2 regions of the Streptomyces sp. NPDC029044 genome follow, and region 2 is predicted to be linked to the other one. Evidence: riboswitches for the same ligand, from Rfam matches in the RefSeq annotation. Region 2 holds a riboswitch; the other holds the start of a gene.
The links. A riboswitch is a leader RNA that binds a small molecule or an ion and turns the genes downstream of it on or off. The one in region 2 is predicted to bind glycine.

Region 1 (5,248 bases), on a different contig from region 2:
ACCACGCCGCCCGGGTTGACGGCGATGCCCGCGTGCGGGGGCAGGCCGCGGGCGAACTCCACGGCGGGCGCGATGGTGTACGCCATGTGGGAGCCGACGACCTGGCGGAACTGCTCCTCGGAGCTGAACACCGGCACGAACGCCTGGCCGTCCATCTCGATGCCGGGCAGGTCGAGGGGGCCGCTGTGCGGGCCGCCGCCGTTGGGCAGCGGAATCCACACGAAGCTCCGGCCGAGCACCTCGACGATCCGCCCGCCCGCCGCCGGCCCGGCGCCGAGGGAGGCCGAGAGCACCTCCTCCAGCTCGTTGCCGGGCCAACCGCCGTGCGGGTGGGTCTGCGTCTGCGCCGGGAAGTCCGCGGAGAAGCCCGCCGGGATGTCCATCTGCCTACCGCCTGCCTGGAACCACTGCTGTGGCTCAAAGGCTAACGGCTGCGGGACGCGGGGAGGCAGGGCTGTGGAGGGACGGGGCGCGACGGGGAGGCCGGGCGGATACGGACGCGGGTTCGCGCCCCTGCACCCTGCCCCGGTCCTCGCCCCACGTCCGTCAGCCCGTGAAGCCGATTCTCCGCAGTGCGTTCGCCGCGTCGCGGTCGGCGAGGACGGCCGAGCCGCAGCCGGCGGGGAGGTCGCCGCGCTCCACCGCGCGCAGGAGGCGAGTGCCGGCCGTGCGGTGGCGCAGGAACGCGTAGCGCGACACGCCGCGGCCCCGGTCGCGCTGGCCGGCCAGGGCCTGCTCGGGGGTGACGTCGAGGAGGAGCAGGTGGAGCGTGCCGCCCCGGCGGCGGGCCTCGCGGGCGAGCCAGCGGCGGACCCAGGCCTGGGTGCCGCAGTCGTGCACGACGACGCCCTCGCCGGTACGCAGGGCGCGGCGCAGCCCGGCGTAGTGGGCGAGGCGGACGAGCGGGCGGTAGAACGCGTACGGCAGGGCGCGCGGCATGCGGCGGGCCCAGCGGTCACGGGTGTCCTGGGAGTCGATGCGCCGGCCCGGCACGGTGCGCCGCATCAGCGTGGACTTGCCGCTGCCGGGCAGGCCCGTGACCACGACGAGGTCGCGGGGGCCGAACAGCAGCGCGTGCGGGCCGCGGCTGGCGCGGTCGCGCAGATCACGGACGACCGGTGCCGGCGCCGGGGCGCGGACCGCCCGGGCCGGAGCGGCCGGCTGCTCGGGCAGCGCGATGCCCGTCGTCGCGTACGCGGTGGTCCTGTTCACCGTGATCGTCCTCCCCTGGGGCCAGGTACGGAGTCCCATCCCCGCCGAGTGTAAAGAGAAGGTAATGCCGCAGGCCTCTCATTTACGTTCTCGTCCTGCAACAGGGCTGCTACAGGTCGCCGTGTCCGGTGGGCGGGACTCGTGCACTCTCTGGGAAAGGTCCCCCTGCCACGCCGGAAGGATGCGTGCAATGATGTGCGCGCCAACTGCATACCGGCCGTTTGAATCCGCGCGGGAGAGTCCCCAGTACCGCAAGAGCTGGGGCGCCGAAGGAGCAAGTCCCTCCCTTGAATCTCTCAGGCCCCGTTACCGCGCGGGCGAGGCACATCTGAAAAGCGGGCCACCGGTCACCGGCGGCTCCACCCAAGGTGCAAGCCAGGGCCCCTGCGGTCATGGCGAACCTCTCAGGTTCCGATGACAGATGGGGAGGAACGACCTCGCCCTCCCTCACGCTCGGCTTCGCTCGCGCGGGAGGGGCCCCCATTTGCCTTGGGAGACGACCGACCGTGAGCAGTACAGGAGAACTCCGTCACACCGCGCTCGATGCCCTGCATCGCTCGCTCGGCGCGACGATGACCGACTTCGCCGGCTGGGACATGCCCCTGCGCTACGGCTCCGAGCGCGACGAGCACATCGCCGTGCGCACGAAGGCCGGCCTCTTCGACCTCTCCCACATGGGTGAGATCACCGTCAGCGGCCCGCAGGCCGCCGCCCTGCTGGACTTCGCCCTGGTGGGCAACATCGGCGGCGTGAAGCCGGGCCGGGCCCGCTACACCATGATCTGCCGGGCCGACGGCGGCATCCTGGACGACCTGATCGTCTACCGCCTGGGCGAGACCGAGTACATGGTGGTCGCCAACGCCTCCAACGCCCAGGTCGTCCTGGACGCCCTGGCCGAGCGCGCCGCCGGTTTCGACGCCGAGGTGCGCGACGACCGGGACGCCTACGCGCTGATCGCCGTCCAGGGCCCGGAGTCGCCCGGGATCCTGGCGTCCCTGACCGATGCCGACCTCGACGGGCTGAAGTACTACGCCGGGCTGCCCGGCACGGTCGCGGGCGTCCCGGCGCTGATCGCCCGGACCGGCTACACCGGCGAGGACGGCTTCGAGCTGTTCGTGCAGCCCGGGCACGCCGTCGAGCTGTGGCAGGCCCTGACCAAGGCCGGCGAGGGCGTCGGCCTGATCCCCTGCGGTCTTTCCTGCCGCGACACGCTGCGCCTGGAGGCGGGCATGCCGCTGTACGGGCACGAGCTGTCGACCTCCCTCACCCCCTTCGACGCCGGGCTCGGCCGGGTGGTGAAGTTCGAGAAGGAGGGCGACTTCGTGGGGCGCGAGGCCCTGCGCGAGGCCGCGGAGCACGCGAACCACGAGCCGCCGCGCGTCCTGGTCGGCCTGATCGCCGAAGGCCGCCGGGTCCCCCGCGCCGGGTACGCCGTCGTCGCCGAGGGCAAGGTGATCGGCGAGGTCACCTCCGGGGCCCCCTCCCCCACGCTGGGCAAGCCGATCGCGATGGCCTACGTCGACGCCATGTACTCCACGCCGGGCACGGCCGGTGTCGGTGTGGACATCCGGGGCAGTCACGAGCCGTACGAGGTCGTGGCGCTGCCGTTCTACAAGCGCCAGAAGTAGACACTGGCCGAAGGGCCGCGGCAGCTACCCCGCGCCCGTCGTCCCAGCTCACCAGCAGTCCCCCCTTCCACAGCACTCCCGCGCGTACAGGAGAATCCAGGCCATGAGCAACCCCAAAGAGCTGCGCTACAGCAAGGAGCACGAGTGGCTGTCGGCCGCCGAGGACGGCGTGTCGACGGTCGGCATCACGGAGCACGCGGCCAACGCGCTCGGCGATGTCGTGTTCGTCCAGCTTCCCGAGGTCGGTGACTCCGTGTCCGCCGGCGAGACCTGCGGCGAGCTGGAGTCGACCAAGTCGGTGTCCGACCTGTACTCCCCCGTGTCCGGTGAGGTCACCGAGGTCAACGAGGACGTCGTGAACGACCCGTCGCTGGTGAACTCGGCCCCCTTCGAGGGCGGCTGGCTGTTCAAGGTGCGGATCACGGACGAGCCGGCCGACCTGCTCTCCGCCGACGAGTACACCGCGTTCTCCGCGGGCTGAGGGAGTCGTATGTCCGTCCTGAACACACCCCTGCACGAGCTCGACCCGGCGGTCGCCGCCGCGGTCGACGCCGAGCTGCACCGCCAGCAGTCCACGCTGGAGATGATCGCCTCGGAGAACTTCGCTCCGGTCGCGGTCATGGAGGCGCAGGGCTCGGTCCTCACCAACAAGTACGCCGAGGGCTACCCGGGCCGCCGCTACTACGGCGGCTGCGAGCACGTCGACGTGGTCGAGCAGATCGCGATCGACCGCATCAAGGAGCTGTTCGGCGCCGAGCACGCCAACGTCCAGCCGCACTCGGGCGCCCAGGCCAACGCGGCAGCGATGTTCGCGCTGCTCAAGCCGGGCGACACCATCATGGGTCTGAACCTCGCGCACGGCGGGCACCTGACCCACGGCATGAAGATCAACTTCTCCGGCAAGCTCTACGACGTCGTCGCCTACCACGTGGGCGAGGACGGCCGGGTCGACATGGCCGAGGTCGAGCGGCTGGCGAAGGAGTCCCGGCCGAAGCTGATCGTCGCCGGCTGGTCGGCGTACCCGCGGCAGCTGGACTTCGCGGAGTTCCGCCGGATCGCGGACGAGGTCGGCGCGTACCTGATGGTCGACATGGCCCACTTCGCGGGGCTGGTGGCGGCCGGGCTGCACCCGAACCCGGTGCCGCACGCCCACGTGGTCACCACCACGACCCACAAGACCCTCGGCGGCCCGCGCGGTGGTGTGATCCTCTCCACGGCCGAACTGGCCAAGAAGATCAACTCCGCCGTCTTCCCCGGTCAGCAGGGCGGCCCGCTGGAGCACGTGATCGCCGCGAAGGCCGTCGCCTTCAAGGTCGCCGCCTCGGAGGACTTCAAGGAGCGCCAGCGCCGTACGCTGGACGGTGCCCGCATCCTGGCCGAGCGTCTGGTGAAGGACGACGTCCGGGCCGTGGGCGTGGACGTCCTGTCCGGCGGCACGGACGTACACCTGGTCCTGGTCGACCTGCGCCACTCGGAGCTGGACGGACAGCAGGCCGAGGACCGCCTCCACGAGGTGGGCATCACCGTCAACCGGAACGCGATCCCGAACGACCCGCGTCCGCCGATGGTGACGTCCGGTCTGCGGATCGGTACACCGGCCCTGGCGACCCGGGGCTTCGCCGCCGAGGACTTCGCGGAGGTCGCGGACGTCATCGCCGAGGCGCTGAAGCCCGCCTACGACGCGCAGGCCCTCAAGGCCCGGGTGAAGGCCCTGGCCGACAAGCACCCGCTGTACCCGGGTCTGAACAAGTAACGAAGAAACCTTTCGGGTGCCGCGTCCGCCACAAGCGGGCGCGGCACCCACCCCCTCTGCACCACCCCCGTAGTCAGGAGTTCCCCCGTGGCCATCTCGGTCTTCGACCTGTTCTCGATCGGCATCGGCCCGTCCAGCTCCCACACCGTCGGCCCCATGCGGGCGGCCGGCCTGTTCGTCCGGCGGCTGCGCAACGAGGAGCTCCTCGGGTCCGTCGCCTCGGTCCGCGCGGAGCTGTACGGCTCGCTCGGCGCGACCGGACACGGCCACGGCACGCCCAAGGCGGTGCTGCTCGGCCTGGAGGGCGACTCACCCCGCACCGTGGACGTCACGAGCGCCGACGAACGGGTGGAGGCGATCAAGTCCGGCGGTCGGCTCAACCTGCTCGGCGAGCACGAGATCGCGTTCTCCTTCGACGACGACATGGTCCTGCACCGCCGCAAGGCCCTGCCGTACCACGCGAACGGCATGACGCTGTGGGCGTACGACGCCTCGGGCGCGGAGCTGCTGACGAAGACGTACTACTCGGTCGGCGGCGGCTTCGTCGTCGACGAGGACGCGGTCGGGGCGGACCGCATCAAGCTCGACGACACCGTGCTGAAGTACCCCTTCCGCACCGGCGACGAACTGCTGCGCCTGACCGAGGAGACGGGCC
Region 2 (5,248 bases):
GCTCTTCGAGCTCGTCCAGGGTGAGCCGGCCGTCGCCCGCGGCGACACGCAGGACATCCACCGTCCGGTCCCGGTCCGCGTGCGACGCCCTCACTGCGGGCGATCCACCGGTCCGCACGATCTCCACCGTCATCACTCCACCCCGATCCCCCGGGCACGACGCCCGGCCGACCAATCGAGACTAACGCTATATCGCGTTATACCCAACGGCCAACCCCGCATCCGTCGTTCCCTTCCTCCGCGCCTATCGTGACCGGCATGCAGTCCTACACGATCGGCCAGGCAGCACGGCTGCTCGGCGTGAGCCCGGACACCGCCCGCCGCTGGGCGGACGCGGGCCGCATCACGACCCACCGCGACGAGACCGGGCGTCGGCTCATCGACGGACGGGACCTGGCCGCGTTCTCGGTCGAACTGGCCCGGTCAGGCTCCGCCGAGGAGGACACGCCGTACACCTCGGCCCGCAACGCGTTCCCGGGCATCGTCACCGCGATCAAACTCGGCGACGTCGCCGCCCAGGTCGAGATCCAGGCCGGCCCGCACCGGCTCGTCTCCCTGCTCACCCGCGAGGCGGTGGAGGAACTGGGCCTGGAGGTCGGCATGGAGGCGACGGCCCGCGTGAAGTCGACGAACGTCCACATCGACCGCGTCTGAACCCCGAGGGGCGGCGGAGGCGACGCACACGCACGCCTGCCAGGGCGAACGCCGCCACCGGGCTACCGTGCACCCATGAGCCTGAGCATCCGCAACCAGCTCCCCGGCACCGTCACGGCCGTCACTCCCGGCGAGGCCATGGCGACGGTCAGGGTCCGCCTCACCGGCGGCCAGGACCTCACCGCGGCGATCACCCGCGAGGCCGCGGAAGAACTCCGTCTCACCCCGGGCTCCGCCGTGCGCGCCCTGATGAAGTCGACGGAGGTGTCCCTGGCCACCGCGCCGATCGAGGGCCTGTCGATCCGCAATCAGCTCCCCGGGACGGTCACGGACATCGCGGTCGGCGACGCGATGGCGTCGGTCCGCGTCACGGTCGAGGGCGGCGAACTGACCGCCGCGATCACCCGGGACGCGGCGGACGAGCTGGCCCTGTCCCCCGGGATCCCCGTCGTCGCCCTGATCAAGGCGACCGAGGTGTCACTCGCCACCCCCTGACCCGCCGGGAGACGGCGAGAGGGGCCCCGCACCGCGGAGCCCCTCCCTGCGACCGGTCGGCCGATCAGTCCTCGTACGCGTCCAGCGGCGGGCACGAGCACACCAGGTTCCGGTCGCCGTAGGCCTGGTCGATGCGGCGCACCGGCGGCCAGTACTTGTCGGCGGTCGACACCCCGGCCGGGAAGACGGCCTCCTCACGGCTGTAGGTGTGCTCCCACTCCCCGGCGAGCGCGCCGGCGGTGTGCGGGGCGCCGCGCAGCGGGTTGTCCTCCGCGGGCCACGCGCCGGAGCCGACCTTCTCGATCTCCGCGCGGATGGCGATCATCGCCTCGCAGAACCGGTCCAGCTCGGCCAGGTCCTCCGACTCGGTCGGCTCGATCATCAGCGTCCCGGCCACCGGGAAGGACATGGTCGGCGCGTGGAAGCCGTAGTCGATCAGCCGCTTGGCGACGTCGTCGACGCTCACACCGGTCGCCTTGGTCAGCGGGCGCAGGTCGATGATGCACTCGTGCGCGACGAGCCCGCCGGGACCGGTGTAGAGCACCGGGTAGTGCGGCTCAAGGCGCTTGGCGATGTAGTTGGCGCTGAGCACGGCCACCTGGGTGGCGCGCTTCAGCCCCTCGCCGCCCATGAGCCGGACGTAGGCCCACGAGATGGGCAGGATGCCGGCCGAGCCCCAGGGAGCCGCCGAGATGGGACCGACGCCCGTCTCCGGTCCGGCCTCCGGCTGCAGCGGGTGGTTCGGCAGGTAGGGCGCGAGGTGCTCGCGCACCGCGACCGGGCCGACGCCGGGACCGCCGCCGCCGTGCGGGATGCAGAAGGTCTTGTGCAGGTTCAGGTGCGAGACGTCGCCGCCGAAGTGCCCCGGCTTGGCGAGCCCGACCAGCGCGTTGAGGTTGGCCCCGTCGACGTAGACCTGGCCGCCCGCCTCGTGCACCTGGGCGCAGATGTCGGCGACGTGCTCCTCGAACACACCGTGGGTGGACGGGTAGGTGATCATCAGCACGGCCAGCTCGTCGCGGTACTGCTCGATCTTCGCCCGCAGGTCCTCGACGTCGATCTCGCCGTCCTCGGCGGTCTTCACGACGACGACCTTCATGCCGGCCATCACGGCGCTGGCCGCGTTGGTGCCGTGCGCGGAGGACGGGATCAGGCAGATGGTGCGCTGCTCGTCGCCGTTGGCCCGGTGGTAGCCGCGGACGGCGAGCAGACCGGCCAGCTCGCCCTGCGACCCGGCGTTCGGCTGGAGGGACACCTTGTCGTAGCCGGTGACCTCGGCGAGCCGGTCCTCCAGCTCGTGGATGAGGGTGAGGTAGCCCCCGGCCTGCTCGGCGGGCGCGAAGGGGTGCAGCTGCCCGAACTCGGGCCAGGTGACCGGCTCCATCTCGGTGGTCGCGTTGAGCTTCATGGTGCAGGAGCCCAGCGGGATCATGCCCCGGTCGAGCGCGTAGTCGCGGTCGGCCAGCTTGCGCAGGTAGCGCAGCATGGCGGTCTCGGAGCGGTGCTGGTGGAAGACGGGGTGCGTCAGGTAGTCGTCGGTGCGCAGCAGCGCGCCCGGAAGCCCGTCCTCGGTGGCCGCGTCCAGCGCCTCGACGACGCCCTCGACTCCGAAGGCGGCCCATACGGCACGCAGCTGGGCACGCGTGGTGGTCTCGTCGCAGGCGATCGAGACGTGGTCGGCGTCCACGAGCCGCAGGTTGACGCCGTTGTCCCGGCCGGCGGCCACGACCTCGGCGGCCCGGGCCTCGACCCGCACGGTCACGGTGTCGAAGTAGGAGCCGTGCACGACCTCGACGCCCCCGTTCGCCAGTCCGGCGGCGAGGACGGTGGCGTACCGGTGGGTGCGCCGCGCGATGCCCTTCAGGCCCTCCGGGCCGTGGTAGACGGCGTACATGCCGGCCATGACGGCGAGCAGCACCTGCGCGGTGCAGATGTTGCTGGTGGCCTTCTCGCGGCGGATGTGCTGCTCACGCGTCTGCAGCGCCAGCCGGTAGGCCTTGTTCCCGTCGGCGTCCACGGACACGCCGACCAGCCGCCCGGGCAGGCTGCGCGCCATCTTGTCCTGGACCGCCATGTATCCGGCGTGCGGTCCGCCGAAGCCCATGGGCACGCCGAAGCGCTGGGTCGTGCCGACCGCGATGTCCGCCCCGAGCTCGCCGGGCGACTTCAGCAGCGTCAGCGCGAGCAGGTCGGCGGCGACGGTGACCAGCGCCCCGAGCGCGTGCGCCTGGTCGATGACCGGCTTGATGTCCCGCACGGCACCGGATGCGCCCGGGTACTGGACCAGCACGCCGTTGATGTCGCGCTCGGCGATGTCGGCGGGAATGCCGTCGCTCAGGTCGGCGACGACGACCTCGACCCCGGTCGGCTCGGCGCGGGTCTGGATCACGGCGATGGTCTGCGGCAGCGTGTCCGCGTCGACCAGGAACAGGCCTTTCTTGTTCTTGCCCAGCCGCCGCGACAGCGCCATGGCCTCGGCGGCCGCGGTGCCCTCGTCGAGCAGGGAGGCGCCGGAGGTCGGCAGACCGGTCAGCTCGGCGACCATCGTCTGGAAGTTCAGCAGCGCCTCCAGCCGGCCCTGCGAGATCTCCGGCTGGTACGGCGTGTAGGCCGTGTACCAGGACGGGTTCTCCATCACGTTGCGCATGATGACGGGCGGCGTGAAGGTGCCGTAGTAGCCGAGGCCGATCATGGAGCCGAGGACCTCGTTGCGGTCGGCGAGGGAGCGCAGCTCGGCGATCACCTCGGCCTCGCTGCGGGCACCCGGAAGGTCCAGCGCCTCGGCGCTCTTGATCACGGCCGGGACCGCGGCAGCGGTCAGCTCGTCCAGCGAGCCGTAACCGACGTGCGCGAGCATCTTGGCGCAGGCCTCGTGGTCGGGGCCGATGTGGCGCTGCTCGAAGGGGACTGCCTCTTCGAGCTCGGAGAGCGGAATGCGGTGGGCGGTCATTACGGAGGCCTCCTGGTCGACACGACCTTCGAGGGGCACCACGGCACGGGTACCCGAACGGCCTCCCCCTCTGTCATCTCAACCTGAGAGCTTCACCGGATCGCCCGAAGGCCTCCGGCTTTCACCGTCGGTGAGAGCGGAAGCCGTCGACACCCGCCCTGCTTTCCAGAGTGACCTCGTCCGTGCGGTACGTGAGCCTGAGAGATTCCGGGGAGGATTTGCTCCTTCGGCGCCTCCGGTGATGTCTGGAGGACTCTCCCGCACGGGGTCAACAGCCGCTGCCAGCGTACCAGCGAGGTCAACGCACGAACCTTCGAGTGGCCGCATCCCCACTTGTACCGTTTTGTAGTGTTTACGGATGAGGTGCGACCATGTGGAGGGCCCGTGCGAACCGATATCGATCCGCGCAACCTGATCGGCCGCAAGGCGTTCGACCGCAACGGGACCAGGATCGGCACCATCGACGAGGTCTACCTCGACGACGCCACCGGCGAGCCGGAGTGGGCGGCCATACGGACCGGCCTGTTCAGCAGGGACGCCTTCGTCCCCCTGGAGCCCAGTGAACTGATCGAGGGCGCCCTGCACGTCCCCTTCGAACGCGCCCTGATCAAGGACGCCCCCGACTTCGGGGTGGGCCGCCACCTCTCCCCCGAGCAGGAGCTACAGCTCTACCACCACTACGGTCTCGACGTCGCCGCTCCGCCCCCGCTCCCGGACCACGACTTCGGCAAGCTGGCGGGCACCGACGAAACGGCCTGAGGCCCCGCCTCGGGTGCCTCGTCTCCCCCTTGGGTCCCTCGTAACACCAACGGCAGCGGCTCCGCCGCCTCCAGATCCGGGTCGTCGACCCGGAAGGTCCGCACGCGCCCGGGCTCCGAGGAGGGCGTCTCGAAACGCACGGTGACCCGCCCCAGACCGCTGCCCTGCACCCAGCCGTGCCCGAACCGGGCGTGCCGCACGTCGTGCCCGGCGGGCCATCGCCGCTCGGCGAGCGGCGGCTGCTCCTCGGCCGGCGCCACGGTGTGCTCCTCGACCGGGCCCTCCGCGACGGCCCGCTCCCCCGCCGCCTGCGCGAACAGGTCCTCCTGGGTGTAGTCGGCGAGCCCGCTGACGCCCACCCCGAGGAGCCGCACCCCGCCGGTCGTGTCG

Region 1: it holds a riboswitch for glycine, as region 2 does, so the genes downstream of both, gcvT (glycine cleavage system aminomethyltransferase GcvT) here and gcvP (aminomethyl-transferring glycine dehydrogenase) in region 2, are expected to answer to the same signal.

The regions. Positions count from the first base shown of each region.
Region 1 covers NZ_JBEZWN010000037.1:34,206-39,453, forward strand. The annotation lists gene AB0E85_RS25935 (enhanced serine sensitivity protein SseB) at 1-383, opposite strand, end outside; gene AB0E85_RS25940 (AAA family ATPase) at 547-1,212, opposite strand; glycine riboswitch at 1,435-1,534, shown strand; gene gcvT (glycine cleavage system aminomethyltransferase GcvT) at 1,719-2,840, shown strand; gene gcvH (glycine cleavage system protein GcvH) at 2,944-3,321, shown strand; gene glyA (serine hydroxymethyltransferase) at 3,331-4,593, shown strand; gene AB0E85_RS25960 (L-serine ammonia-lyase) at 4,681-5,248, shown strand, end outside.
Region 2 covers NZ_JBEZWN010000014.1:121,466-126,713, forward strand. The annotation lists gene AB0E85_RS15270 (DUF1707 domain-containing protein) at 1-133, opposite strand, end outside; gene AB0E85_RS15275 (helix-turn-helix transcriptional regulator) at 259-654, shown strand; gene AB0E85_RS15280 (TOBE domain-containing protein) at 730-1,149, shown strand; gene gcvP (aminomethyl-transferring glycine dehydrogenase) at 1,214-4,099, opposite strand; glycine riboswitch at 4,275-4,370, opposite strand; gene AB0E85_RS15290 (PRC-barrel domain-containing protein) at 4,484-4,858, shown strand; gene AB0E85_RS15295 (DNA polymerase IV) at 4,777-5,248, opposite strand, start outside.